4 regions of the Paenibacillus sp. JT22N7 genome follow, and region 2 is predicted to be linked to each of the others. Evidence: predicted binding sites of a transcription regulator. Region 2 holds the regulator's gene; each other region holds the start of a gene.
The links. Region 2 encodes LexA, which represses DNA repair genes until DNA is damaged. Its sites were predicted from a motif close to CGAACATATGTTCG; they were not measured.

Region 1: a site for LexA is predicted at 2,799-2,812, ahead of addB (helicase-exonuclease AddAB subunit AddB). Genes of this name have one in related genera too.
Region 3: a site for LexA is predicted at 4,799-4,812, ahead of AC50Y5_RS24085 (YhjD family protein). Genes of this name have one in related genera too.
Region 4: a site for LexA is predicted at 5,345-5,358, ahead of ruvC (crossover junction endodeoxyribonuclease RuvC). Genes of this name have one in related genera too.

What each region holds. Positions count from the first base shown of each region.
Region 1 is NZ_JBXENY010000001.1:698,301-705,530, forward strand. Features, by position in the region: gene AC50Y5_RS03090 (NUDIX hydrolase) at 1-252, shown strand, start outside; gene AC50Y5_RS03095 (Na/Pi cotransporter family protein) at 276-1,250, opposite strand; gene AC50Y5_RS03100 (class I SAM-dependent rRNA methyltransferase) at 1,321-2,733, shown strand; gene addB (helicase-exonuclease AddAB subunit AddB) at 2,889-6,464, shown strand; gene addA (helicase-exonuclease AddAB subunit AddA) at 6,439-7,230, shown strand, end outside.
Region 2 is NZ_JBXENY010000003.1:180,755-187,984, forward strand. Features, by position in the region: gene AC50Y5_RS09295 (dipeptidyl aminopeptidase) at 1-65, shown strand, start outside; gene AC50Y5_RS09300 (restriction endonuclease) at 853-1,167, shown strand; gene AC50Y5_RS09305 (topoisomerase DNA-binding C4 zinc finger domain-containing protein) at 1,215-1,424, shown strand; gene lexA (transcriptional repressor LexA) at 1,546-2,166, opposite strand; gene AC50Y5_RS09315 (LysM peptidoglycan-binding domain-containing protein) at 2,402-2,782, shown strand; gene AC50Y5_RS09320 (DUF896 domain-containing protein) at 3,131-3,334, shown strand; gene AC50Y5_RS09325 (aldo/keto reductase) at 3,366-4,352, shown strand; gene AC50Y5_RS09330 (hypothetical protein) at 4,460-4,966, shown strand; gene AC50Y5_RS09335 (HAD family hydrolase) at 4,991-5,776, shown strand; gene AC50Y5_RS09340 (1,2-dihydroxy-3-keto-5-methylthiopentene dioxygenase) at 5,890-6,432, opposite strand; gene metH (methionine synthase) at 6,613-7,230, shown strand, end outside.
Region 3 is NZ_JBXENY010000009.1:310,632-317,861, forward strand. Features, by position in the region: gene AC50Y5_RS24055 (Gfo/Idh/MocA family protein) at 1-266, opposite strand, end outside; gene AC50Y5_RS24060 (sugar phosphate isomerase/epimerase family protein) at 263-1,033, opposite strand; gene AC50Y5_RS24065 (cupin domain-containing protein) at 1,084-1,440, opposite strand; gene AC50Y5_RS24070 (helix-turn-helix domain-containing protein) at 1,617-2,171, shown strand; gene AC50Y5_RS24075 (aldo/keto reductase family protein) at 2,228-3,202, shown strand; gene AC50Y5_RS24080 (MFS transporter) at 3,385-4,599, opposite strand; gene AC50Y5_RS24085 (YhjD family protein) at 4,831-5,202, shown strand; gene AC50Y5_RS24090 (DNA polymerase IV) at 5,199-6,467, shown strand; gene AC50Y5_RS24095 (YhjD family protein) at 6,464-6,955, shown strand; gene AC50Y5_RS24100 (undecaprenyl-diphosphate phosphatase) at 7,040-7,230, opposite strand, start outside.
Region 4 is NZ_JBXENY010000019.1:45,523-52,752, forward strand. Features, by position in the region: gene queA (tRNA preQ1(34) S-adenosylmethionine ribosyltransferase-isomerase QueA) at 1-542, opposite strand, end outside; gene AC50Y5_RS32110 (SpoIID/LytB domain-containing protein) at 553-2,649, opposite strand; gene AC50Y5_RS32115 (thiol-disulfide oxidoreductase DCC family protein) at 2,651-3,118, opposite strand; gene ruvB (Holliday junction branch migration DNA helicase RuvB) at 3,120-4,124, opposite strand; gene ruvA (Holliday junction branch migration protein RuvA) at 4,145-4,783, opposite strand; gene ruvC (crossover junction endodeoxyribonuclease RuvC) at 4,780-5,283, opposite strand; gene AC50Y5_RS32135 (BofC C-terminal domain-containing protein) at 5,462-6,178, opposite strand; gene AC50Y5_RS32140 (ABC transporter ATP-binding protein) at 6,264-7,118, opposite strand; gene AC50Y5_RS32145 (ATP-binding cassette domain-containing protein) at 7,115-7,230, opposite strand, start outside.

The DNA of each region.
Region 1 (7,230 bases), on a different contig from region 2:
AATATCATAGCACCTATTGACCAAATTAAATATCAGTACCAGCATGATACCTATGGTACGGTCGATAAAGAGGTTCACTATTACCTGGTTGAAGCCATCGGCGGCGATTTGCAAGCTCAAGTAGAAGAAATTCGCGGAGTGGATTGGTTCGAGCCGCTTGATGCATGGAGACGTCAGAAGCAATCGGGCTATGACAACAATAATCGGATCGTCTCCGGTGCATTAGAGCTGCTGGGCATACCATTTACATAGTTTTATGGTGCAGCATTGGAAGGTTAATCTTGGCGGGACATTCGTCGCAGCGCTGGCAAATAGCAGAGCGGCAGGGCAAGCAGCGAGCTGAAAATATTAAACAGCGTTTGCGCATGGGCAATTTGCGCCGCTGGAGCTGCGGTCAGCCAAGCTGATAGTCCAGCAAGCAAGCCGACAAACGGCATAAAGAGCAGCGCGCCGCCGACATTCAGCGTTATATGGGCGAGCGCAACGAATTGACCCGCGCGCGATCCGCCAATAGAGGCGAGCAGCGCAGTGACGCAGGTGCCGATGTTTGCGCCTAGCACAACGGCTATGCCAACTTCTAGCGGCATCGCTCCGATTGCCGCAAAACCCATAATAATGGCTATGACAGCTGTGCTGCTATGCACGGCTGCAGTTAGCACCGCGCCGGCGGCCAGCCCCCACCAGAGGCTGTCCGCCGTTTTGCTCATAAACCAGTCAAACATGGCGCTTTGCTGAATGTCTGGGCCAACGCTTTGCATCATCGCCATGCCGGCGAGCAGTATGCCGAAGCCCAGCGTGGCAACAGAAGCGGAACGAATCGTGTTTAGCCAGCCGCCAGTCCGCAAGGCGGGGATAAGCTGCAGCTCGCCGAGCAGTGCAGTCAGCAGCCAGGCGGAGACGGAGAGGATGAGCAGCGGCATTGTGAGACGCTCAAGGCTAAGCCCAAGCAGCTCCGTCGTCAGGCAGGTGCCGATGTTGGTGCCAAGAATAATGCCGAGCGTTCGCGGAAAGGTGAGCAGACCGGCATTGACGAGACCTATAGAGATGACGGTTACGGCTGTGCTGCTCTGAAGAAAAGCAGTAGAGATGGCGCCAGCCGCCAGTCCGTGAATGGGCGTAGCGGTAAAACGCTGCAAAATACGATTCAATTGCGTTCCTGCAAGGCGATGCAGCGCCAGCTCCATCAGCTTCATGCCGCTTAAGAACAAGGCAAAGCCGATTGCAATCGGCAAAATAATAGAATGAAGCATGGGCTGAATCTCCTTTTCTAAAAACGAGTGACAGGTGTACCCATACATATATGCAGCAAACAAGACAAGCATGACAAGCATGAGAGAGGTTGGTTTTGCCATTATGACGAGAGCAAGGATAGCGCTGCAGCGCGGGCGCAAAAAACGTTTGGAGCAGGGCCACCCCTGGGTATATGCAAGCGAGATTGATAAAATGGAAGGCACCGCAGAGCCGGGCGGCTTGGTTGATGTAGTCAGCCACCAAGGACGTTATCTGGCGACGGGCTATTGGAATCCAAAATCGCAAATTACGGTGCGCATTGTTTCGTACAAGCCGCTGGAGGCGATGGATGCTGCTTTTTTCCAAGAGCGCTTCCAGCAGGCGAAGGAGCATCGCAGCCGTTTTGTACCGGATCAGGATTGCAGGCTCGTATACGGAGAAGCTGATTTCCTGCCAGGGCTGACCGTTGACCGCTTTAATGATGTGCTGGTTATCCAATTGCTGACACTTGGCATGGACATTCACCGTGATGCGATCATTGAAGCGCTTATCGAGGTGTTTGAGCCGCGCGGCATTTATGAACGCAGTGATGTCGGCGTCAGACAGCTGGAGGGCTTAGAGAAGCGTACAGGCGTGCTGTACGGGGAATGCCCGGCCATATTGGAGATTGAAGAGAACGGGCTTAAGCTTGAGGTTGATATAGTCGAAGGTCAGAAGACCGGCTATTTCTATGATCAGCGTGAAAATCGCGCCTCCATCGCTCCGCTGATGAAGGGCTGGGGCCTTCGCAGCGGCATTAAGCTAATGCCGAAGCCTGCCGAGGCGGGCAGTGCGAATGCAGAGACATCGGGGGAACACGTCCCAGTCAATGCAAATGGCAAAGAAGTGACCTTCCCCTACTGGGACGGTGCGACGGTGCTGGAATGCTTTGCGCATACGGGCAGCTTTACCTTGCATGCCTGCAAATACGGGGCGAAGAAAGTGACCTGCTTGGACATTTCCGAGCATGCGATTGATACGGCGCGCCGCAATGTGGAACGTAACGGCTTTACCGATCGCGTACAGTTCGTCGTAACCGATGCCTTTGACTACTTGAGGCAGCAAACGAAGGGGCTGGAGGAGCGTCTCGAACGCAGCCGCGCAGGCACGGATACGTCCAAGCCGATTAGCGGCGGCGGCCAAACCTGGGACGTTGTCATTTTGGACCCTCCGGCGTTTGCCAAAACAAAAAATGCGGTAGCAGGTGCTGTCCGCGGCTATAAAGATATTAATTTGCATGGCATGAAGCTGGTAAATGAAGGCGGCTATCTGGTGACGGCGAGCTGCTCATACCATATGCGTCCTGATTTGTTTCTGGAGACGATCCAAGAGGCCGCAGCTGATGCAGGCAAGCTGCTCCGGCTTGTGGAATGGCGGGCGGCGGGCAAGGATCATCCGCAGCTGCTTGGCGTAACAGAAGGGCATTACTTGAAATTTGCCATCTTTGAGGTGCGCAGCAAATAACGGAAACCTCTTGAACGGCGAGTGTGCTTCTTGCTCGTTCAAGAGGTTTTTTTGCCAAATATTTAAGAACGTATGTTTGAAGGACTCGTGAAAAGTCGCGGCGGGTATGGTAGTATGGTTGATAATAGACAGGTTACGGAAGGAAGGGCTGCAGGATGCCGCTTCAATTAGTGCTGGGCCGCTCGGGAGCGGGAAAAACGACATATTGCCTGGATGCGATTCGCGGCAGGCTGAACGCTGACCCGGATGGGCCTCCGCTTATTTTGCTCGTGCCGGAGCAAGCGACCTTCCAGTCCGAGTACACGCTGCTTCGCGGCAGCGGATTGCAGGGAATGATTCGGGCGCAAGTGCTGAGCCTTCGCAGGCTTGCTCTTCGCGTTATGCAGGAAACTGGCGGTACCGCGCTCATTCCAATCGGCGACGAAGGCAAAAACATGCTGCTGTACAAAATCGTGCAGCGTCTGGGCGATCAATTGGAGCTGTTCGAGCATGGTGCTGGAAAGCCTGGTTTCATTGAGCGTCTGGGCGAGCTGTTGACGGAATGGAAGCGATATGGCATTAATCCGGCGATGATTGCAGAGCGCAGAGAAGAGGCTGCTTCTGCTTTGCAGGACTCGGCGCTGCTGAAGCGCAAGCTGCATGACTTGCAGCTGGTATACGAAAGGCTGGAGGCAGAGCTCGCTGGGCAGTATGTCGATTCGGAGGATTATTTGGTCCATCTGTCAGCGGGGCTGTCTCAATTTTCAACGATACGGGACACCGAAATTTGGATTGACGGCTTTAATGGCTTTACGCCAAAAGAATATGCCGCGCTTAGCTCGCTTATAAGCATGGCGAAGAAAGTGACGGTTACGCTTAAGCTGAATCGGGCCTATGCGGCTGGAGAGCGGCCAGTTGAGCTGGATTTGTTTTACCCTACAGCGGATGCGTATGTAAAGCTGAGGGAACTGGCGGAGGGCTTAGGCGTTGCGCTGCTGGAGCCGATTGTGCTCGGCGGTACAAGCAATGCTGCCTGCGAAGCGCCGGGCAGGTTCAGCAGCAGCCCAATGCTGGCTCATTTGGAGCGCCACTACGGAGGACGGGCACAAATGGCGCTTCCAAATCCGGCAATGCTCGATGCAACCAGCCCATTATGCGGCTTATCGCTGCATGCGGCGGCAAATCGGCGAACTGAGGTGGAGCTGCTGGCGCGCGATATGCTGCGCAGAGTCAGAGAAGAAGGCCTAAGTTGGCGCGATATGACGGTTATGGTGCGCAATGCGGGGGATTACAGCGACTATATCGAAGCAGCGTTTCAAGAATACAGCATCCCCTATTTCCTTGATCAGAGGCACACGACCGTCCATCATCCGCTGGTCGAGTTCATCCGCTCAGCATTGGAGACGGTGCTTCATAATTGGAGCTATGAGGCGGTATTCCGCTGCATTAAGACCGAGCTGCTGTTTCCGCTTGATGGAAGCATTCCACGCGACCAATTTGATTGGCTGGAAAACTTCGTCTTGGCGGCGGGCATCGATGGCTGGAAGTGGCTGGATGAAAAAAGATGGCGTCCATTCATCATCGAGTCGCTGGAGGAAGAGCAGGATGCAGCGGCCAATGCGCCATCGCAACGTGCGAAGGCGGAGTTTGAGGCGGTCATGGCCGCGCGCGGTGTAATCGTTCCGCCTTTGCAGCAGTTTGGCAAAGAACTGGAAAAATCTTCTAATGTTACCATGATGTGTGAGGCGCTATATCGCTTGCTTGAGCATACAGGGGTTGCGGAACGTCTGGAGCGCTGGAGCCGCGAGGATAGCGAGGCTGGCCGAGTACAGCGCTCACGCGGTCATCGCCAGCTGTGGGATGGAGTCATGAATTTGCTTGACCAATTAGTCGAGCTAGTTGGTAATGAACCGCTGTCCGCCGATATTTTCGTTGGCATGCTTGAGACGGGCTTGGAAAGCCTCAAATTAGGTGCCATTCCGCCTGCTCTTGATCAGGTGCTGGTGGGCAGCATGGACCGTACGCGTTCCAGTCAGGTGCAGGTCTGTTACGTGCTGGGAGCTAATGATGGCATCATGCCGACGCGTTTTCAAGAGGATGGCGTGCTGACGGACCAGGAGCGGGAGCGGCTGGCTGAAGAAGGCTTGGTCATGGCGCCGGGCCTCAAGCGGAGGCTGCTGGATGAGCGTTTTCTGATTTATAGTGCGCTCACAACGCCGAGCAGACATTTGTGGATGAGTTGGTCAGAGGCTGATGAAGAGGGGAAAAGCCTGCTGCCATCGGAAATTATTAGGCAGGTGAGGCAGCTGTTTCACGGATTGCCGATAAAGCAAGTGCAGGCGGAGCCTACGCAGACTATGTCGGTAAAGGAGCAAAGGGAATATATTCAGCATCCAGAACGTGCCTTGTCGTATTTAATTACGGAGCTGCGGGCTTGGAAGCAGGGAAGCGAGATCGCTCCTTTTTGGTGGGAGCTTTACAATTGGTTCGCAGTACGTCCAGAATGGCAAACGAAGCTATCGCTGCTTACAAAATCTCTTGGTTATGTGAATCAAGAGGAGCTGTTGACCGCTGATACGGCACAGCAGCTTTATGGCGTTCGCTTGAGAGCGAGCGTATCGAGAATGGAGCGTTTCGTGTCGTGCCCTTTTCAGCATTTTGCGATTCACGGACTGAAGCTGCGCGAGCGGAAAATGCACCGGCTGGAGGCGCCGGATGTGGGTCAGCTATTTCATGCTGCGCTCAGCCGTTTGGCTGGAGAAGGTGGGCTTGGCCACGCTTTCGGCGCGGCTTCCGAGCGTCAGATCCGCGAGGCGGCGGTTCAAACGGTGGACGAGCTTGCACCAAGGCTGCAATCGCAAATTTTGCTGAGCAGCGGCCGCTATCGCTACATTGCCCGCAAGCTTAAGGAAATTGTAGCGCAGGCTGCCATTATGCTGAGCGAGCATGCCCGCCGGGCCGCATTCCAGCCCGTCGGGCTGGAGGTTGATTTTGGCCCGGGCGGCACACTGCCGCCGCTTATTATTCCTTTGCAGGATGGACGTTCTATGGAAATAATCGGGCGAATCGACCGGGTTGATGCTGCGGATACGGAGCAGGGCCTGTTGTTGCGCGTACTGGATTACAAGTCTAGCGTGACCCAGCTGCGACTGGAGGAGGTGGCCTTTGGCCTTTCCCTGCAAATGCTGACGTATTTGGACGTATTGGTGACGCATTCTCCCGGCTGGCTTGGAAAGCAGGCATCGCCTGCGGGCGTGCTTTATTTTCACGTGCATAATCCGCTGCTTGCGCTTTCTAATCAAATGAACGAAGCGAAAATCAAAGCAGAGCTGCGCAAACGCTTTAAGCTAAGAGGACTCGTTACGGCAGAAGCCGAGGCGGTGCGCCTCATGGATGATCAGCTGGAAACGGGACACTCCGAGCTATTGCCTGTAGCGCTCAAGAAGGATGGGGCGTTCTACAGCAGCTCCTCCGTCGTGACGGACAAGCAGTGGGACATTTTGCGGGATTCTGTCAGGAGGACCATTAGCGAAATTGGCTCGGAAATCAGCTGTGGCAAAGTATCGATTGAGCCCTACAAGCTGGGAACAAAAATCCCGTGCCAATATTGTGATTATAAGGCGGTTTGCCAGTTCGATCCGCTGTTTGACGGCAATGAGTATGTGCGGCTTCGCAAGCCTTCAACGGAAGAGCTATGGCAGCGGCTGGAGAAAGGAGAAAGCATCGATGACGGACATGATCAACGCCATTAAACCGGAAGGCAGCACTTGGACCGATGAGCAGTGGAGCGCCATAGTAACGGAAGGATCCAACATTCTAGTAGCTGCTGCTGCCGGCTCTGGCAAGACGGCTGTGCTGGTTGAGCGCATTATTCGCAAAATTTCATCCTCGACCGATGTGGACCGCCTGCTCGTTGCCACTTTTACGAAGGCAGCAGCTGCGGAAATGAAGGAGCGGATTCGCATTGCGCTGGAGAAGGAGCTGGATCGCCAGCCTGACTCTGAGCATTTGCGTCGCCAGCTTGCGCTTATGAACAGGTCGTCGATCACGACGCTGCATTCTTTTTGTCTTGATGTCATTCGCCGTTATTATCCGCTGATTGGGCTTGACCCTGGCTTTCGCATCGCCAATGAAACGGAGAGCGAGCTGCTGAGGATGGAGGTGCTGGATCAGCTCTTCGAGGAAAAATATGACGAGGCGGATGCCGATTCTGGCGCTGGTGGCGCTTTTCTGGCGCTCGCTGACCGTCTGGGCGGTGAGCGCGGGGATGAGCCGCTGTACAAGCTCGTCCAGGACCTGTACGCTTTTGCGCAAAGCCACCCATGGCCCGTAGAATGGCTTCGCGAAACGGCTGAAAGCTTTAATTTGCAAAATGCAGCCGAGCTTCAGCACAGCAGCTGGGTTGCCAGCTTGCGGGCTGATGTGGAGCTGGCGCTCGCCGGGGCAGAAGCGCTGCTTCGGAAGGCGCTTGATTTGACGCGCGAGCCTGCTGGACCGGCACCTTATGCTATCAATTTC
Region 2 (7,230 bases):
GCTATGAAACAAGTGTGGCGAAAGGGAAACTTTATTTGGTAGAACACCTAATACAAAAGAGCTGATCCCATCACGGGATCAGTTCTTTTGTATAAAACATATATCCTCGTAAATGTACAGCAAATTTAGGAGGTTAATAGAACATTTTATTCCATAACTGAGTATTTCGAAGGCTGTTATACAGCGAATGAAGCTAAAGGAAAATTATCTTTAGAGGAACACCTGCTTAAACAGAGCCAATCCAGAAGTGGGTAGAATCATTTTAATACACATTTTCATTATTATGTCAATATAAATCGATACTAGTATAGAATGCGCAAAACGTTTCGACAAAAAACGACAAAATGGTATGGGATCCTGTGATATATTAAAAATGTAAAACAGAGGGAAACAAATATCATTATAGAGACAGAAAGATATTAAAGCAGGAATGATCGAGTTCCAGGCAGCGGGGAGATAAAGCCGCATTCATTTTCGTCTCACAGTCCAGCGAATTGAAACTAGTTTCACTGCGCTATACTGTTGATTACGGGATGTTGAGCTCTTCCTCGCTGGGTTCGATCAGATCCATGACATCAAATGAATGATGAAACAATAGCATACATACCGGTAACCGATTGTAAATTTGGAGAGGGCTGACACGAGTATTACTGATGTAGATATCAGTAGTGCTTTGTGTCAGCCTTTTTATATGGTGGTAGTTATTGTGAAAATCGACACAACTGACCGTGAGGAAACAAAGTTAAGTGAAGTGAGTAGACTCGAGCGTTTTTATATTTTTATTATTAAGTATAAATTCCTATTATATTTTCCGATATAAGGTATATTATGTTGAGCGAAAGGGATCTAAATATGGCAAAACGTAGAAGGAAGAAACAGGAGTTGGACCCAGTACAAGCATTTGTGCTGCTTCTTATGCTGGGTGCAGGTTTTGGTGCGTACAAGCTTGCAAATTCTTTTATTTTTGCGGGTGTGGCATTTGGTGCGGTTATGTTGTTGTATGCAAATGTAGTGATATCAATTGCTCGCAAACGTAATGAACGCCTTAAGCGTTCCGGTATCGCAGAAATAGATAAGATGGAGGGCCGACAGTTCGAGAAGTATCTTGGACATCTTTTAGAGGCTCATGGCTACAAGGTAACGGTGACGCAGCTGCAGTCACATTAGCAAAGTCAAATGCCGTTCGGCTTATTGATCGAGCAGAGCTCATTGAAATGATTTTGAAGATCAATACCGATAAATCAATTCCAACACCACAAACCAATACAGAACAAAACAATACAGAGAAAATAATTACCAATCAAATAAGAAATGAAGTAGCATGTGCAAAATGTGGCCAGCCATTAGTTCGTCGTAAAAGTGCGCGTGGGGAGTTTTTGGGTTGTTCAAGCTTTCCCAAATGTCGTCATACCGAGGCAGTCTGAGGAGGAAGACCGATAGCTGGAAAAAATCCTCTGACTAAATTAAAAAGCTGCATCCAACCCGTTTCTAGTGCGGGCAAGGATGCAGCTTTATTCTTGTATGAAGGGTATGAAATTTCTAGGATTAATGAAAATCACGGAACAAGCCGATGACTTTGCCTAAAATCGTAACGTTCTTCAGGCGGATAGGTTCCATGGTTACATTTTCCGGTTGGAGACGGATATGATCCTTCTCGCGGTAAAAGGTTTTGACTGTTGCTTCATCGTGCTCAGTCATGGCGACCACAATATCACCGTTAGTAGCGGTCTGCTGCTGGCGTACAATAACGTAGTCGCCGTTATGTATGCCGGCTTCAATCATGCTCTCGCCAATGACATTAAGAATGAATACATCATCATCTCCTACGTAATGGGAAGAGATGGGAAAATATTCTTCAATATTCTCAGTAGCGGTAATCGGTACACCTGCAGTAACTTTACCGACGATTGGTACATGGGTAACAGCAGGACGGATAATCCCGTCGACATCTTCCTGATCCAAAATCTCGATAGCGCGAGGTTTAGTCGGATCGCGGCGGATAAGCCCTTTCTTCTCCAGACGGTCCAGATGACCGTGTACAGTAGAGCTTGAAGCAAGTCCAACTGCTTCTCCAATTTCACGTACGGAAGGCGGATAACCCTTCTCGCGAACTTCGTTCTTTATAAATTCCAGAATCGACTGCTGGCGATTGGAAGCTTTGGACAACACGATCACTCCAGTTCACGCACTCCATGATGAGTGCGACATGAATTTTGATTGAAACTTTGATCCATGCACTTCATCTGAAGTGCAATATGAGTATTTATTTCTCAAATTATAACATGGAACCGCCGTTCGTACAAACATAAGTTCCTAAAAACAAAAGTTCGCATTGTCTGTTGACCACAAACAAATGTTCGTGTTAATATCGAAACAGAACAAACGTTTGGGAGTGAGGGCAATGATCATTTATCCAGAATCCTATCAATCTATTTTCTCAGAGAAAGCGCCTGTTAAGGCGGCAAAGATGAAATGGCAAATCAGCATGGCTGGATTTAGCAACTATGCTTTGAAGTTGGCGGTGTGTCTGACTCTGTTTATCGTATTGTTTTCTGGTTTTTTATTGGTGCGCACAGAAGCTTCAGTGAATCATGTTGCGCCAGCGTCTGCTGGAGAACAGACGGTAGTGGTTGCGCAAGGCGATACATTATGGGAGCTTGCACGTAAATACTCGGACAGTTCTGATGATATACGCTGGTCCGTTTATCAAATACGGGAACGCAACCAGCTGTCGTCGCCAGATATATGGCCTGGGCAGAAGCTGGTCATTCCTTCTCCATAGCTTCATTAAGAAGCATGCCTCTATACTATACGCAAGCTGTTTGCATGACGGAAATCATGTAGCTGTTCTTCGTAACTTTTGAAGCGTGAATACTCGACCTAAATACAGAATAGATCGGAACAATGATAGCATTATCGTTGTACGATCTATTCTGTATTTAATTATAGCCCCATTTTCTTGAAATATAGGAAAGGATATGATTTTCTCATCCATTCTCTATATTTCTCGGACTGAAACGCGCTGCGCCGCCAAAGGACGGCGACAGCCGTTTCACCTTGACAACAGCGTATTGGTAATGTCAAAGTAGAAAGAGTTTGGGAAAAGTACAGCAAGTGAGGTGAGCAATCAATGGAAGAGCTTATTGCCAGAATTAATGAATTATCCCGTAAAAATAAAACAGTCGGTTTGACGCCCGAGGAACTGACGGAACGGGCTGAGCTGCGCAGTAAATATATGGAGCAGTTTAAAAGCAATTTTCGCCAACAGCTTGATACGATTAAATTCGTAGAAGATGAAGAGAGTGAAGCGGGAGACGAGAAGCCACAGCATTAATTATTTTAATGGGAGAGGCGGTCATCATTTTATGAAATACCAACTGCTTGGACGTAGTGGACTAGCTGTTTCTGAACTTTGTCTTGGAACGATGACATTTGGCAATACAACGAATGAGCAGGATTCGCTTGAGATGATCAATCGTTTTGTGGAGCGCGGCGGCAATTTTCTCGATACGGCGAACGTTTATGTAAGCGGACGCTCTGAAGAGATCGTCGGAAAAGCGATTAAAGGCCGTCGTTCTGAGATGGTCGTTGCTACAAAGGTTAGAATGACAACATCTCCTGATATTAATGGAGTAGGGCTGTCCCGCAAGCATATTATGGACGGCGTGGAAGCGAGCCTCAAGCGACTGCAAACCGATTACATTGACTTGTATCAGGTTCATGTATGGGATCATGCTACGCCGATTGAAGAGACGCTGCGGACGCTCGATGATCTTGTCACATCAGGCAAGGTGCGTTACATCGGCTGTTCTAACTTTTTTGCATGGCAGCTTATGAAATCTTTGGCATGGAGCGATGCTAATAGGTATGTACGCTTTGTTTCGCTGCAGCCTCAATATAGCCTCGTTAGTCGCCAGATGGATCGCGAAATGATGTCGCTTTGCCTAGAAGAAAACGTTGGCGTTATTCCATGGGCTCCGCTTGGTGGCGGTTTTCTGACCGGCAGGTATGATCGCACAGAGCCGACAGAGGGCAGATTGACAAGCAAAGTAGGCGAAAGTGCTTGGGCAAACCGGGCAAATGAGCAAAACTTTGCTGTTTTGGATGCTGTATTAGCAGCTGCCAAGGAACTTGATAAAACACCTGCTCAAGTTTCACTGAATTGGCTGCTGCAAAGGGAGGGCATTACGTCCCCAATCTTTGGTGCTAGTACGCTTGCGCAATATGAGGATAATATGGGAGCTGTCGGCTGGACGATGCCTGAAGAAATATGGAACCGTCTGGATGAGGTCAGCGCGCTTGCCGAAGACTATCCGAATCGTTTTATTGCAAAATTCAAACGTCCGTTTTAACGAATTACTGTGAAACCTGGAGATATACGGTGTCAGCCTGCATCACTTGTCTGACTTGATTTATTAAGCGTGATTTTGTGCTGCAGCCATAATAAGGAGGAACGAATTTGTCACGTACATGGGAGCGCAAGGTGCGCCGAAATACGAACCAAATTAACAAAAATCGCAAAAAACAAGGCGGCCCAAGCTTTAAACCAGCTGGCCCCCAATCAGATCGTTTTGTTGGCCGCAGCTATATTGCGCCGATTTTACTCCTGCTGTTTATTGCCATGTACGTTATACTTGCCCAAATGGACCCGCAATTTAAATTCGATACCTTGCTAGGTGTGACAATTGGCTGCTATGTATTTCTGGCAATTGTATTTTTCCTGCGGCGCCCGTATATTACAATCGGTAAAAACTATGTTCAAACACGCAAGATGACTGGCGACAAGCGTCTAGGTGCAGAAGCGATCAAGACGATTCGCGTACAGCCTGGCTATGTGACGATTGAACCGCAAAAAGGATCGACGTGGGCTTTTTCGCGAGTATTTCATCGTTATCCAACGGATGAAATCAGCGCAAGATTAGAGCAATTTGCCAAAGATAACGGCATAACATACGAACAAAAATAAAACGACCAGGAGCGTCAGTGAACAATGGCAAAGCTAGCGGTATTATTTGATTTGGATGACACACTGCTATGGGATGACCGTAGTGTAAAAGAAGCATTTGATGCGACCTGTCAAGCAGGTGCGGAAGCAGCGGGCGTAGATGCGGTAGAGCTGGAGGAAGCTGTTCGCAAGGAAGCTCGCAGCTTATATGAATCGTATGAAACGTTCCCTTTCACGAAAATGATCGGAATTAATCCTTTTGAAGGCCTATGGGCTAACTTCCGTGAGGGAGAACAGGAGGAGTTCAGAAAGCTGGAGCAGCTTGCACCCGCTTATCGTCGTGAAGCATGGACGAAAGGGCTAAAAGCGCTGGGCGTAGACAATCCAGAGCTTGGCGCCATACTGGCCGAGCAGTTTCCGGCAGAGCGCAGAGCGCGCCCGATTGTATATGATGAAACGTTTCGATTGCTAGATGCGCTAAAAGGCAAGTATAAGCTGCTGCTGCTAACGAACGGCTCACCGGATTTGCAGCAGGAGAAGCTTACAGGCGTTCCACAGCTTGCGCCTTATTTTGACCACATCATTATTTCGGGCGCTTTCGGTGAAGGCAAGCCGGCCGCTTCGATTTTCCGCCATGCGCTGGAGCGCCTTGGTATTGAACCGGAGCAGGGTATAATGGTTGGGGACAAACTGACTACGGATATTTTAGGTGCAAATGCCATTGGTATGGATTCGGTATGGATTAATCGCCATGGCGCTGTTCGGTCGGATGAAATTGTGCCTACATATGAAATTAAGCATTTAGAGGAATTGCTGCCGCTGCTGGGATAGTCGCGCATACTCGCGCCATTACTGCTGCAAAAGCATAAGAAGAAGCCCCTTGGTCCATTGGACATGGCTCAAGGGGCTTCTCTGTATAATGACGCAATTCAATGAAGGAACGATCAAGCTTTAGTGAAAGCAGGGTCTTCGAACGGGTGGGCAATCCAGCCCTCCGTTTCAATAAACAGGCGAACAGCAACGATTTGACGGTTATCCATCAATGTGAAGAAGTGAGGAATTGTTTCTGGAACCGAAATAACGTCTCCCGCTTCCAGCTCAACGTCGAAATAACCGACTTCTTCGCTGCCTTTAATAATAAAGATTCCGCGTCCAGCTGTAATCGCCCGCACTTCATCTTCTGTGTGCGTATGCACTTGCTCAAAACGTTTTAAAATATCATCAAGACCTGGGGTAGCATCTGAAAGGGCAACGATATCCCATGTTTTGTAACCGCGACGCTGGGCAAGCTCGCGAATTTCTACATCGTAAGTAGCGAGAATTTCCGCTTTCTCTTCATCGGATAATACAAATTTATCTTGCAGATGGCCTGGCAACTTGCTAGCATCCCAGTGTTCATAAAGCACTTCTTGGCTTTCTAAAAACGCGCGAACGTTCTGCTCGCCAGATATTCTTTCCTCAGTATTGCGAATTCTAATCTCAGCCATCACAATTCCCTCTTTTCCTATTGAAATTAAATGTTATATTAAATATATAATGATTATAATGCAAAAACAAGCGATTGTCGATTGCAATTGCTTTTCACATTGCGTCGATTCTGTTAAACTGAACTTTAGTGATTTTCACAGGAAGGGTGCACATAATTGTCGAAACCAACCATACAAGAAATGATGCAAAAGCGGATATTGATTTTGGACGGCGCAATGGGAACGATGATTCAGCAAGCCGATCTTACCGAGGATGATTTTGGCGGTGAGGATATGGACGGCTGTAATGAAATACTCGTGTTGACGCGTCCTGATGTCATCCGTACTATACATGAACAATATTTAGAGGCAGGCACGGACATTTTGGAAACGAATACGTTCGGAGCAACTAGCGTCGTGCTGGCTGAATACGATATACCGGAAAAGGCGCGCGAAATCAACCTGGCTGCGGCGAAAATTGCCCGTGAAGCGGCGGATAAATATTCGACGCCTGAGCATCCGCGTTATGTGGCAGGAGCGCTTGGTCCGACGACGAAGACGCTTTCTGTAACAGGCGGGGTTACTTTTGAAGAGCTTGTGGACAGCTACTACGAGCAGGTCATTGCGCTCATGGAAGCAGATGTAGATGCGCTGCTTCTTGAAACCTCCCAGGATACACTTAATGTAAAAGCGGGGAGCATCGGCATTCGCAATGCGTTTGAGACGATGGGTCGTGAGCTTCCGATCATGATTTCGGGAACGATTGAGCCTATGGGAACGACGCTTGCGGGCCAAAGCATTGAATCGTTTTATATTTCG
Region 3 (7,230 bases), on a different contig from region 2:
GCTTCCAGCAGCGGCCGCATGATGCTTCCGCGTATCGTCGAAGGTGTACAGACTACTGCGGCATCTAGCCCGCTATGCGCCAGCATTTCCGCAAGGTCCGTGTATCTCCCCGCAATGCCGAACTCATCTGCCCGCTCCTGAACGGCCGCTTCGCTTGGGTCGCAAATCGCAACGACTTCCACGCGATCCTGATGATTGGCATAACCTCTCAAATGCAGCCGCGTGACAGCCCCCGCGCCGACAAATCCAATTTTATATTTTTTCATTCCGCCACTCTCCCAACACCTGATTTCATGAACGGCAAGCATTGCTGCATGCCCGTCACTATCTCACCGCCGCTTTCCTCATCCGCCGACATCCAGCCCGCATAGCCTATCCGCTTCACTTCCGCCATAATCGGCTGAAAATCAATCGAGCCCTCTCCTAATATCCGATATTCGCCAGCCGCAAAATCCTTCATATGAAAATTATTGATAAATGGCGCAAAGCTGCGAATGACCTCCGCCACATCGGAAATGCCCGACTTCACCAGATGCGCCGTATCGACCGTCAGTCCAACCCCGTCCTCCGGCCGCAGCTCGCTGAAAAATATATCAAAGTCCGCCCGGTGCATCACCGGCTGATCATAATGATGATGCAGCGACAGCTTGAGTCCGCTGTCTTGCGCCTCCTTGCCCAGCTCCGCGAACAGACGCGCAAAGCCAGCAATAGCTTCCTTTTCCAGCCCCGTCCTTGGGACGCTGTGGCAGTAGACAATTAGCTCCGTGCCCACCTGCTTCCCAAAGCGGAAAATACGGCGCAGCTCCTCCTTGCTATCGTCGCTAAGCAGCGTACCTCCCGTAATAAGCGCGGATGCGAGGCCCGGCGGCTGTCCCCAGCGTTCCATAAACCGCTCCGGCTCCTGCACGTGAGGCATATATTGATTCCATTTGAGCTGCAAACCCTCGTAGCCTGCCGCCTGATAGCCATGAATTAATGCCTTCTCTTCCTCTGCCCCTGCCGTTGGCCGGGAAAAAGCATACCGGATTCCCACTTATCGTCCTCCCTGCTTATACTAGGTCGCCCAACGCTCGAATGGCCGCCCTATTCGCCCACCGTCTGCCGATCGACTGCGGAATACGCAATGATCATCCGGCACGGCTCCCAGCCGGTTACCTTGGCATGATGCAACACATTTTGCGGAATGCGCAGTGCCATGCCTGGCTTCAGATGATACGTTTCATCCCCCAGCGAATGCTCGCATTCGCCCGACAGCACAAAAATAATTTCCTCGCAGTTCGGGTGCCGATGGCGTCCATTTTCCTGGCCTGCATTAATGTAAACCTGCCCAAATGTCATTTGGCCCGCAGGATCAATTTCTTGGCCGTACAACCACGATATTTTGCCCCAGCCCATATCCAGCACATGCTGCTCCTCATTCAAATCCGCCGCTTTGACCATTTTGTCCCTCCCTGTTTCGTCTATCCTTCAATGCTTCAAGCACTTAGCTTAAGATGATTGCAGGTTTATTTTAATTCAACTAAGTTGAATTATCAACAACTTTATTGAATCGTTTTCAACTCGGTCCTTTTATGATACGATAGAAAACAAGTATGACAAATAAAGGTGTGTGACTGATGAGCCTCGGCAAAAGAATCCGGCTGATCCGCATGGAACAGAAGCGGACGCAGGAAGAAATCGCAAAACAGTGCGGCTTTACGAAGAGTCTCCTGTCCAAAATTGAAAACGATCTATCCGCTCCTCCGGTTGCGACACTGATGAAAATTGCCGGAGCTTTAGGCGTCCGCGTGTCCGACCTGATTGAAGAGCAGAGCGCCAATGCGACCGTGTTCAATTCTAGCCTGCAGTACAGCGATAAAGACAGCTGGCTCCGGACAGACAGAGGGTATTCCTTCTACGCGTTTGCCAGCGAGCGCAGAGACAAGCTCGTCCAGCCTTATTTGATTACGGCCCGCAAAGGCGAGGTCAAGCCGCACGGCTTCTCCCATGAGGGCGAGGAATTTATTTATATGATCAGCGGCGAGATGACGTATAAGGTTGGTGCGACTGAATATTCGCTGCATCCGGGGGATACGCTTTATTTCAATTCGCTGGAGGAGCATCTCCTCTGCCCCGTATCGGACGAAGTGACGTACATGGCTATCTTTACGCAAAAATCACTGGAGCAATAACGGCTGCGGCCAGAGATGAGCATTTACTTTTTCAACGAAAGCGGAGGAATCAGGGTATGAAATACAGACGCATCGGTTCAAGCGGCATTAAAGTAAGCGAAATCGGTCTTGGAAGCTGGCTCACTTATGGAACAGCTACCGAGCAGCAAGCGGCTGACGCTTGCATTCAGCAAGCCTTTGAAAGCGGAATCAATTTCTTCGACACTTCCAATGCCTATAACCGCGGCGAAGGCGAGCGGGCGCTTGGTTCTGCCCTGCGGCCATTCGAGCGCGCAAGCTACGTGCTTTCGACGAAGGTCTTTTTCAATATGGGTGACGGCCCCAATGACGGCGGCTTATCGCGCAAGCATATTATGGAGCAGTGCGATGCCAGCTTGAAACGTCTGGGCACAGACTATATTGATATTTATTTTTGCCATCGCTATGATCAAAATGCTCCGCTGGAAGAGACGCTGCGGGCGCTGGACGATTTGACCGCGCAGGGCAAAATTTTGTATTCCGCTGTCTCCGAATGGAGCGCCGCTCAAATCGCCGATGCGACTGGCATTGCGAAGCGGCTGAATTTGCGCCCACTTATTTCCAACCAGCCGATCTACAATATGTTTGAGCGATATATTGAGCAAGAGGTCATCCCTGTCAGCGAGCGGGAAGGCATCGGCCAGATCGTCTTTTCGCCGCTGGCGCAAGGCATCCTGACCGGAAAATATAGAAAAGGCCAGCAACTGCCTACAGATAGCCGCGCTGCCAATGATTCGATCAACCATGTGCTGAAAAGCTATTTGCGCGACGATGTGCTTGACTGCGTAGAACAGCTTGACGGGCTGGCTAGCCAGCTTGGCGTCTCCATTTCCCAGCTGGCGCTGGCTTGGGTACTGCGCTTGCCGGGCATCAGCTCCGCGCTGATTGGCGCGAGCCGTCCGCAGCAAATCGTCGAAAACGTCAAAGCTGTCGAGCTTGAGCTTTCCGCAGATGTGATTCAGGAAATCGAAGGCATTTTGGAGCAAGTGAAGCATTTCGCGCCGCTTAGGTAGTAGCTGCGGGTGCTAAATTCTGCATCTTGCTGTCTATTTTCAATGAAAGAACCCCTCTCCTTGATCGAGCAGCGTTCGGCTTGCCGGAACTGCTATAGCTCAGGAGAGGGGCTTTTTTTCGCCTAAAAGCTAGAAAATATCGTGTTTGATCCTCATTCTAGCCCCGCCGCAAGCTTCGGCGCTTAACGGTCAGGATCGATTCCTTTTGTTTCTTTACCTAGGAAAGCAACCGCCAGCGCACCGCATACGATCGCCACAAAGAAAATGATGAACACCGTTTGAATCGATGTGCCGCCCGCCACGAGCATCCCTACCATGTAAGGGCCGATGATGCCGCCGATCCGGCCGAAGGAGGCAGCAAAACCTGCTCCCGTTGCCCGAACCGCCGTCGGATATTGCTCCGGCGTGTAAGCGTACATCGCTCCCCAAGCGCCAAGGTTGAAGAAGGACAGGCAAGCTCCGGCAGCAAGCAGCATGCCTTCTGTCGTCGCGCTGCCGAACCAGATGGCACTTACCGCCGTCAGCAGCAAATAGGTGACCAGCACAAATTTGCGTCCCAGCTTCTCGATGAAATAGGCCGCCGTAAAATAGCCCGGAAGCTGCGCAAGTGTAATGAGCAGCACATATTGAAAGCTTTTGACCAGTCCGAAGCCTTTCAGCACCATGACGGTCGGCAGCCACAGAAACATGCCGTAATATGAGAAGACGACCGTCAGCCATAGCAGCCACAGCATAATGGTCGAGCGGCGATGCTTCGGTGACCAAATCGCCGCAAGCCGCTGGCGCAGCGGCAAAACGTTCCCCTTTTGCGCCACATAACGCGGTGAATCCTCAATGGCTCTGCGCAAATACAGCGCGTACAGCGCCGGAACTGCTCCAATAATAAACGCCGCTCGCCAGCCATAGGCCGGTATAACAAAATACGAGACGAGCGCAGCGACAATCCAGCCGCCTGCCCAGAAGCTTTCCAGCAGCACGATCGCTCTGCCTCTATCCTTCACGGGAACCGACTCGGATACGAGCGTCGAAGCGACGGGCAGCTCGCCGCCAAGTCCAAAGCCGCCAGCGAAACGCAGCAGGCACAGCACGGTAAAGGTGCCCGCCAGCGCCGACAAGCCGCTTGCTGCCGAGAAAATGAGCAGCGTCCATAGCAAAATCGTCCGGCGTCCGTAGCGGTCCGCAAGCGCACCCGCCGCTGCCGCGCCCACCGCCATGCCAATGGAATTAATTGCAGTCAGCTGTCCGATCTGCTCGGTGCCAAGCCCCCATTCTACGCTTAGCGCAGCCACGATAAAGGACAGCATGCCGACGTCCATCGCGTCAAACATCCAGCTGAGCCCAGCGCTGAACAGCAATTTGCGTTGTTTTTTGTCTTGCAGCAGTGATGCCTGTTTCATTTTGTTCTAACTCCTTATGTAAGCATGTGATTTATTCATCATCGCATCTTCTGACCTTTTGGACAAGCTTCATTATTATAACCGCCCCCGCAAAACGCTAGCCTCCTGCCACTTCCCGAAGCAAAGCCCAAGCTGGTCGAAATTACCTGTTCAAGAAACCTTGCATAGAGAACATACATTCGGTATATAATACAGAATACGAATAAACGTTCGCGTCATGGTGGTGTAGCTATGAGTGTCCATTCAATCATCGAAACGGAAGAGGATCTGCAAATTATTAAAAAGTTTACCTTGCTGCCGATTCTTCTCGATATGCTAGCTAGAGACATCAACGAATTAAAAATGCATCGAAATAAAATCATTTATAACCATATCCTTTTTTATCTCAATGAAATGGAGCAAAGCATCTATCTTGAACTGCAAAGCATTAAGAAAAAGATGAGACAGCGGAACATTAAAGCGTTAAACACCGAGATGAATGCACGGGGGGTCCATGTTGAATATAAAGTTCGCGGTTATATCCACCATTTCACCATGCTGAGAAGCTTAGTGAAAGCCGAGCTAATGACCATGCTGATGAATATGCGGAGGCGGTTGGAATGAGGGAAACAGCTGAAAGAGTTATATTGCTCGCAGATTGTCAAAGTTTTTACGCAAGTATTGAAAAAGCCAATCATCCGGAGTGTAAAAATAAACCCGTTGTTGTAGCCGGCTCTGTTGAGCGCCGCTCAGGCATTATTTTAGCGGCTTGCCCCATTGCCAAGCAATACGGCATCACGACAGCCGAACGGCTTGGAATCGCGTTAAATAAATGCCCGGAGCTCGTCGTCCTGCGTCCCCGCATGCAGCATTATATCGATGCCTCCCTGATGATTACGGGCATTTATGAGGAGTTTACGAATCTGGTTGAAATCTTTAGCATTGATGAGCAGTTTCTGGACATTACGGCAAGCCTCCCTCTTTTCGGAGACCCTGTTACGATAGCTAAAGCCCTTCAACAGAAGGTTCTCCTGCAAACAGGCGTATGGATAAGGGTAGGCATAAGCTCCAATAAAATGCTCGCTAAAATGGCGACTGACATCTGGGCAAAAAAGAATGAGGACGGCATCTTTACGCTGCCTAAAGCAGAACTCGAAGCTTTGCTGTGGCCGCAGCCGGTCCATAAAATGTTTGGGGTCGGCTCACGCATGACCACCCATTTCACCCGTCTTGGCATGCATACAATAGGCGATATTGCCAAAACGCCTCTGCCGCGTCTTAAGGACCAGTTTCGCTTTCGCTTTGGCAAGCAATCCGATATTCATGCCGAGGTGCTGTGGCGAACGGCCAACGGCATCGATGATAGCCCGGTTACGCCTGGAACATTCAACAACCCGCCAAAATCGGTTGGCCATATGATGACTTTGCCAAGAGATTATATGGAGCCATGGGAGGTAGATACCGTTTTATTAGAGCTGACCGAGGAGGTTTGCCGCGATTGCCGCCGCAAAAAATATATGGGCCATGTCGTTACGGTCAACTGCATGTGCAGCCCCTACGAAGCGCCCACCGGATTTTCGCGCCAAATGAAGCTGCTGGACCCCACTAACCATACCAAAACGGTTTTTGAAGCGGTGAAGCAGCTGTTTTATAAATTTTGGGATGGCATGCCTGTGCGCCGGGTCGGTGTGACCATCAGCCAGCTCATGGACGATCAAAACTATCAGCTCACCCTCTTTGAGGATCAGATTAAGCTTAGAGCGCTGGAGAAAGTGACAGACGGCATCAAAAATCGATACGGAAGCACCGCAATTGTAAGAGCTTCATCCCTTACTGCCGCAGGGCAAGCAGCAGATAGGTCTATAAAAATCGGGGGGCACTACAAATGAGTAAAAAACTTGAAAAGAACGGGCTCTGGGAATCTAGCCGAATGATGCTTCCGCAGCATAAGGAGGCTTTTCAGAACAGGTTCCAAAAGCAAGCACTTCAGCCTGTTCGTCCAACAGCGGAAGAAATCCATATGATGAAGGATTATGTGCTGCTGCCGATGATGCATGCGATCATCGTCAAAAAAGCCCGCGAGGCAGAGCAATCCTCAGAAACGCTAAGACTGCTCTATTCTAAAGCGGCCCAATTGCTGGCTAGAAATGTTCATGATGACTTAAACCGATTAAAGAAAGGATTGACGGAGAAAAGCATCCGCGTTTTTGAAGAGGAGATAAATCATCAAGAGGCCCGTTACCGCTATATTTGCCGGGAATATGAAGATCATTTCACCATCACCAGAGACTACATGCGTGCCGAGATAAGCATTCGAATAGGACGTTATGTGGACGGTCTTGTGGCAACCGTGACCGGTGTTGAAAGGACGAATTGATTTATCACACTTCAATACACGAAGTGAAATAAAAGGAAGAATCCAAAATCAAAGTGGATTCTTCTTGAATTCCATATAAATATCTCACATTACAAAGATGAAAAAGACCGCAGCAAGCGCAAAACGATAAAACGCAAACCACTCCAATCTCAGACGTTTGATCAGGTTCAGGAATGTGACCACGGCAATCATCGCTACTACAAAGGCGGTAATGAAACCAATAAGGAATAATAGAAGGGTATCCCCGTTTAATAGCTCACGACTATCGTACATGT
Region 4 (7,230 bases), on a different contig from region 2:
GCCGCCGAGCCATCATGCTTGGCATAAACGGTCTGATAGCGCTCGCGCTCCTCCAGACGTTCCCGAATGTAAGGCGGAAGCGGCATTTCTCCAAGCCGCTCCAGCAGCTCCTGAAAAATGCCCGTATACGCAAACCGGATCGTACGGCCGCCCATATCGCCTTCTTCTTCAACAAAGGCACGAAGCAGCGGCTGGCCGCTGCCGTCATCGCCAAACCATACCTCTGCGCCGATCTTCATGCGTTTGGCAGGCTTCGCGAGCGCCTCCCAGCGGTCACCTTCCAGCTGCTTGAGCAGCAGCAGCTCAATCTTCGCCCCTGTATCCGCCTTCGCGCCAATTAAACGAGCAGGCAGTACCCTGGTGTCATTAAGCACCAGCACATCGCCGGCATGCAAATGCTGTGCCAGATCGGTGAAGCTTTCATGATTCACCGCGCCATTGCTGCGGTCCAGCGTTAAAAGCCTCGATGAAGTGCGCTGCTGCAGCGGGGTCTGAGCAATTAAATGCTCCGGCAGTTCAAAATCAAACATTTCTACGTTCATCTGTCAGTCATCATTCCTTAGCGATAGTTACATCATTATAATAGTATTTCAGAATATAAGAGTAGTCATACCCTTGCTCGGCAAGGCCAAGCGCCCCATACTGGGACAAACCGATGCCATGGCCGAAGCCTGTACCGATGAAACGGAAGCTCGGCGTCTTCGTCGCTTCACGAATCTTGCCCTTGCTGCCCATAATATACAGCTTGGCATCCATTTGCTTCACTTCGCCGCCTGCCCCAATCGTATAGATCGCACCTGCACTCTCAGGCTTTGTTGTCGTTTTCTTATTCGCTCCGAGTACGTTCACGCGTGCTGTCTCGTCAATTTGGAACAAGGTGCTCGGCAGGCTTCCCAGCGCCGTCCGCAGCATATCCGGATATTTGACCTCCAGCTTTTTGCCGTTCGCCAGCATTTCCGTAGCCCGACCCGACTGTCCTGTCTTGCTCACTTGGAGCGAAGTAATTGGACCGGCTATCGTGGTGACGCTCTTGAGTGAAGCAACCAGCTCCTCTGAGCTGAAAGGTCCTCGTACCCAAGACATCGGACCGGATTGCACTGATTTTTCCAAGACGACTACCTTTGCACCCGCATTAACTTGGCCAACCAACGGCACATCATCTTGGATGAGCGGTATTTTCCGCACCTTTACGCCGTCCGTATTCACCTTCATCAACTTAATTCCTGCGGGATTCGTTTCGCTCGTTGCCGTAAGCAAATCTTCGCGAATATAGCCGGTCAAGCCGCTTGGGAGCACGACGCGGTACCAGCTGTACAGCCCTTTTTCCGCCGAGCTGTCCGTCGGGCTTTTGACACTCGTCAAATAAGGAACGGCATTGCCCCATACTTCCTTGGCATCCGCTGTAGCCCCGCCGCCATTGGAGGAATAAAGCGCCTCAATCAGCTTGCCTTTATAAAGCACGACCTCGCCTTGCGTCGCGTCTACCGCTTGAATCGTGGATTGCTTCTCCGTGCTTGTTCCCGCATAGGCTTGGCTGCTCACACTATCGACTACATGGGCGATTTGAAAGCCCGTGCCTTGATAGAGCGCATACGTTCTAGCGGCTACCGCCTGAGCCTTCAAAGCCTCCTGCGGCCAAGTCGCAACCATTTCCGCACCTACAACGGAATACAAATACTGCTCAAACGGAAGTTCATTTACGACTGCAAGCTTCCCATTAAAATCACTAAACTCAAAAGCACCGCGATACGTACGGCTGTAACGCTCCGTCAGTTTGATCGTTTCTTTGCCTGCCGGCTCGACCCATACTTTGGCGCTTGTTACAGGGAACGTATACATCGTAAGTGAGCTTCCCGACTTGCCTGTCAGCGTATGGTCGTTCTTCAGCAGCAGATAAGGCGATTTGGCGTCAGCCTGCAGCAGGCTGACGCCAGATGCTCCAGACGCTACCTTGATGAGGTCTAGATCAGCACTGCTGGCAGCAGCACCTACCATAACCGAATAACGCAGTCCGCTGGCTGGCTTGCGCACAGCGATATACGTATCAATTCCCGCTGCCTCAAATGATGACGATGCCTTAACAGCCTCAGCTTTAGAAGCATAGCCTGTGCTTTCCAGATGAAGCGGCCCTTGCAGCTCCGGCTGCGAACCGCCGGACAGCTTCGTTAACTCGCTGTCTGACTTCCATTTGCTTAGCGCAGTTTTTGCTTCTTCAACGGTTTTGTAGGTACCTTCTGTTACTTGATATACCGTCTTGCTTTTCTTCGTTAAGGAAGTAATAAAACCGCTGCCCTTCGCCGTCTGCACTCTTTTATAAGCGCTAAGCGCCGTCTCGAAGCTGGTCGTTTCCAGCACCTTGACCTTATAATCGTCCTTGGCAAAGCGGGCCTGTACATTGCCTGCCTCCCGCAGCCATTCCTCCGCGCCGGACGGCTGCTTCATTCCAATGGACAAGCCGCCTGCCGAGCTGAGTGTTGCTGCGGCTGTATTCACCGAATATTTCCCCGGAAATTGCAAAAATATAGCGACTCTTATCGAATCAAGCTGAGGTACGGCTCCTTGAGAAGGCTGTACATGCCACATCGAAATGAGCATTAGCCCAGCTAAAGTTAGAAGCGACAGCCGTCTGATCGAAAAGCGGGCGTTCATCTCACCTTCCCCCTTCTGGGTGATTATTGTTCTGCATTGGCGGCTTCCATTCGCAGCCATCCACCGAGCAGCTTTGCTCTGTTCTGCCAAACCATTCGTAACGTCGGCCCGCAATGATGCGATAAATAACATCTGCTATTCGCCGCATGCCTGGGATCCGGTACAACAGGGCGAGCGCTCCCAGCCCTTTAACCGTGCGCAGCACGCGTATAACGCCGTCTGCTCCGGCATATAACATGCCATTGCTGTCCGCAACATGCATTTTCTCATAAAGCTGCTGCGTGCTCACCTGCTGAATGCCAGGAACGCTCACCGTTCCCGGCTGTTCCAATTGCTGAATTTGCACAAATTGCAAATGGGCCCGCGACGGAAGCTCCTTGAGCTTTGCAACCGTTGCAATGCATAGATTGCACTGGCCATCATAGACGATAAACAGCTTTTCTACTGAATGCTTCCCCGCGCCAGCCATTCTAATTTCTCTCCGGGTATGGAATGCCTATATGGCGATACGCCTGCTCGGTCGCCATACGTCCGCGCGGCGTACGCTGGAGAAAGCCAATCTGCATTAAATATGGCTCATATACATCTTCTATCGTCTGGCTTTCCTCGCCAATTGTAGCCGCGATTGTATCCAGGCCTACTGGACGCCCGGCAAATGTCGTCATCATTGCATGCAGCATTTTATGGTCGATGCTGTCCAGTCCCATCGGATCAACCTGCAGAAGCTCCAGCGCCGAGCTTGCTATTTCGTCTGTTATAATGCCATCGCCACGCACCTGGGCAAAATCCCTTACCCGCTTGAGCAGGCGGTTGGCAATTCGCGGTGTTCCACGGGAGCGCAGCGCAATTTCCTGAGATGCTTCGCCCACGATGGAAATATCGAAAATTTCCGCCGAGCGCGAAATAATATAAGCAAGCTCATCAACCGTATAAAACTCCAGCCTGCTGATGACGCCGAAGCGGTCCCGCAGCGGAGCGGAAAGCAGCCCCGCCCTTGTCGTTGCGCCAATTAATGTAAAAGGCGGCAAATCAAGCCGTACGGATCTTGCGCTTGGCCCTTTGCCGATCATAATGTCGAGCGCATAATCCTCCATTGCCGGATAAAGCACTTCTTCTACTGTACGGTGCAGCCTATGGATTTCATCGATAAACAGCACGTCGCCCTCCTGCAAATTCGTCAGCAGGGCAGCGAGATCGCCTGGGCGCTCAATAGCTGGTCCCGATGTCGTACGCAGGTTTACGCCAAGCTCATTGGCGATTATGTTCGACAGCGTTGTTTTTCCAAGTCCGGGCGGCCCGTAAAGCAATACATGATCGAGCGCTTCCTTGCGAAGCTTTGCCGCGTCTATGTATACTTTTAAATTTTCCTTCGCCTTCGATTGACCGATATATTCAGCCAAATAACGAGGACGCAGACTTAGCTCCACCGCCTGATCATCCATCATAAGGTTGGCGGAAATAATTCTTTCGTCCATCCGTGCTCAGCTCCTTTTCGTCAACCTTTAAACAGCTGCTGCAAAGCGCGCTTCATGAGGGAATCAACCGTCTCCTCTGGAATCACCGTCTGCTGCAAGCCATGCCATGCCCGGTCAAGCTCCGCAGCTGTATAACCAAGCGCTGCGAGTGCCTCACGCGCTTCTTCCCAAGCGGTGCCTGCTCCCTGCCCGCTTCCGCTTTGGAATAAATCAGGCTCCAGGTAAGCGCCCGCCGCCGACAGCACTGCCGCATCGCTTGCGATGCCTGCAAGCTTGTCCTTCAAATCCAAAATCATCCGCTGCGCCGTCTTCTTGCCAATGCCCGGCAGCTTCGTAAGAAACGTAATGTTTTCCTGCTGAATGGCAGCAATAACGGTTTCTGGCTTGCCTCCTGCGAGTATGCCCAGCGCCACGCGCGGCCCAATGCCCGATACTTCCAGCAGCTTGCGGAACAGCGTCTGTTCCTCGCGCGTTGCAAACCCGTACAGCAAAATCGCATCCTCGCGAACGGAATGATGAATATATAGGGTTGCAGGCTCTTCCCTTTTCGCTAACGCATAGGGATTCGGCGTAAACACCCGGTAACCGACATCTCGTACATCCAGCACCACATACTCCAGCTCAACATGGGACACTATACCTCGTAAAAAATCAATCATGATCGTCCCGCCTCATTAATTTTTTGGACTAAAACTGCCGAATGGGCATGGCAAATGGCCACTGCCAGCGCATCCGCCACATCATCGGGCTTCGGAATGGCCGATAAATTCAGGAACATCTTGACCATCTCCTGCACTTGGCGCTTTTCCGCCTTGCCGTAGCCTACAACAGCCTGCTTAACTTGCAGCGGCGTATATTCCGCAACCGGAAGCCCGCGCTGCGCCGCCGCCAAAATAATAACCCCCCGCGCCTGACCAACCGCAAACGCCGTTGATACGTTCCGGTTGAAGAACAGCTTCTCCACCGCAACCGAATCGGGCTTGTACTTATCCATTAGGGCAACAGCCGAATCATAAATTTGAATGAGCCGCTCCTCGGGCGGCGTATGCGCCTCCGTCTGAATACAGCCATACTGAACGGGCTTAAGCTTATGACCCTGTTTATCAATGAAACCAAAACCCGCTATCGCAATACCGGGATCTATGCCTAGAACGCGCAAACCGCCAACTCCTTATTCCTGCCGTTTATTTCTCCTATTATACCAAAAGACAGAAAGGATGAGAACATGCGTTTGAGGAAAGTGTCGAGGAGCAGCCGATTTTCTTTACACCATCATTCATTATACAACAAGAAGAGGACGTCCTCTATAAGAACGTCCTCCGGGCTGCTATTTTCATCTAATAAGCGGATCGTTTAGCCGGTTTGCCATGTCCCAGCTCATAGTCGCTAAAGGTAGACAGGACGCTGTTAAACTCTTCGATGTCATTGATTTTAATGCCGTGGGTCAGCTGCTCTACTTTGTCGCGGGGCAAGCTGCTTTCCAAATACCGAATATCCAGTTGAAAAAAAGTTCTTAGCACCTTCTCCTGCTGGGGGGCCCCCTCAAACAGCGATAAATTCCCCTGCCTGTCCACGCCCATATACGCTTCATTCTGGCAATGCTTCGAAAACTCATCCACCGTTTGCTCAACCAGCACCCGGCTCGTTTTTTTATCGAAGCTTGCATGCCATTCGCCATTCGCCTCGAGCAGCCGGATCAGCTGGAGAGAAGTCATGCGCCCAAGCGGCCTGCTCTCCTCGCCGCATAGATAGTAGCGGCGCAGCATGACGCTGACTGGCTCCTGCTGCTCCCGCAGCTCGCGCAGCAGCTCAGAAGAGGGGCCGCTGGCGGCTCCTGCACTAGATGCTGCTCCTACGCCTACGGGATTAGCGCCAGACGCTGAATCGGCAAAATTGGCGACGGCGCTTGCCAGGTTGATGGCCGCAGCCGCCTTCGCAGGATGCCAGACAGTACCCGCTAGCGTGACGGCGAGCAAGGCGATACTGCCTAGCGTCCAAAGCGGACGGCGGCGAAGCTTTCTTTTTAGCTGCTTCCATAAGCTCATTAGCATCATGTTTGAACCCCTTTGTGCCTTTTTATTGCATAGGGTTCCACTGAGTTTCCAATATTATGCGCGTAAGAGAAACACCGAAGGAGGGCTAGCTTTTTACAAGCTCATAGGGCAGTTCCTTCTCCGCGTTTTCAACTGAGCTTTCGTCCACGTGCTCCTCTAGCGTCGCAAATAAAGCATGGGTGTACGGATGCTTAAGCTTGCCTTCCTCCCATTCACTAAACGTTTCCACGATTTCGCCCTGGTACATGACCGCGATCCGGTCGCACAGCTGACGGGCAAGCGCCAAATCATGCGTAATGAACAAGTAGGCCAGCTCTTGCTGCCGCTGAATTTGCTGGAGCATCGACACGATAGAAGTCTGCGATAAAGGATCGAGACTGGCTAACGACTCGTCGAAAATAATCACTTCCGGGCGCACCGCCAGCGCTCTCGCAATGCATACGCGCTGCTTCTGCCCTCCGCTAAGCTGATGCGGCAGCTTGCCTAGAAAGCTCTCGTCCAGGCCAACGGCGCGCATGAGCTGTTTGCTTAAGTCCCGAATTTCCAGCGGATGCTTAGCTCCAAAATTGCGCATTGGCTCTGCCAGCACCTCTTTAACAAGCATCCGGGGATGCAAGGAGGATGCAGAGTCCTGAAGGACAAGCTGTACGCTTTTGTATACCTGCAAATCCTTCATATGATGTCCATGAATAGACTGTCCGCCGAGCAAAATTTGCCCGGAGCTTAGCGTTTCCAGCTTCATAATGAGCCTTGCTAATGTGCTTTTCCCGCTGCCGCTTTCCCCAACAAGCCCAAGCGTTTCTCCGCGATGCAGCGCGAGATCAACCTGCTTCACAGCTTGAACGGCCGTGCTGCTGTCCTTCGCCTTAAGCCCTCTTCGCTTTCTCAGCAGCCGCAGCGGAAACGCCTTGGTCACTTGACGCAATTCCAACACAATCATAGGACGCTTCCTTTCGCTTGGACTGAAGCCATCCCGCCCGGCTGCATCGTGATGACACGATCCGCGAATTTGCGGACGCTTTGCTCGTCATGCGAAATGAGCAGCACCGTCA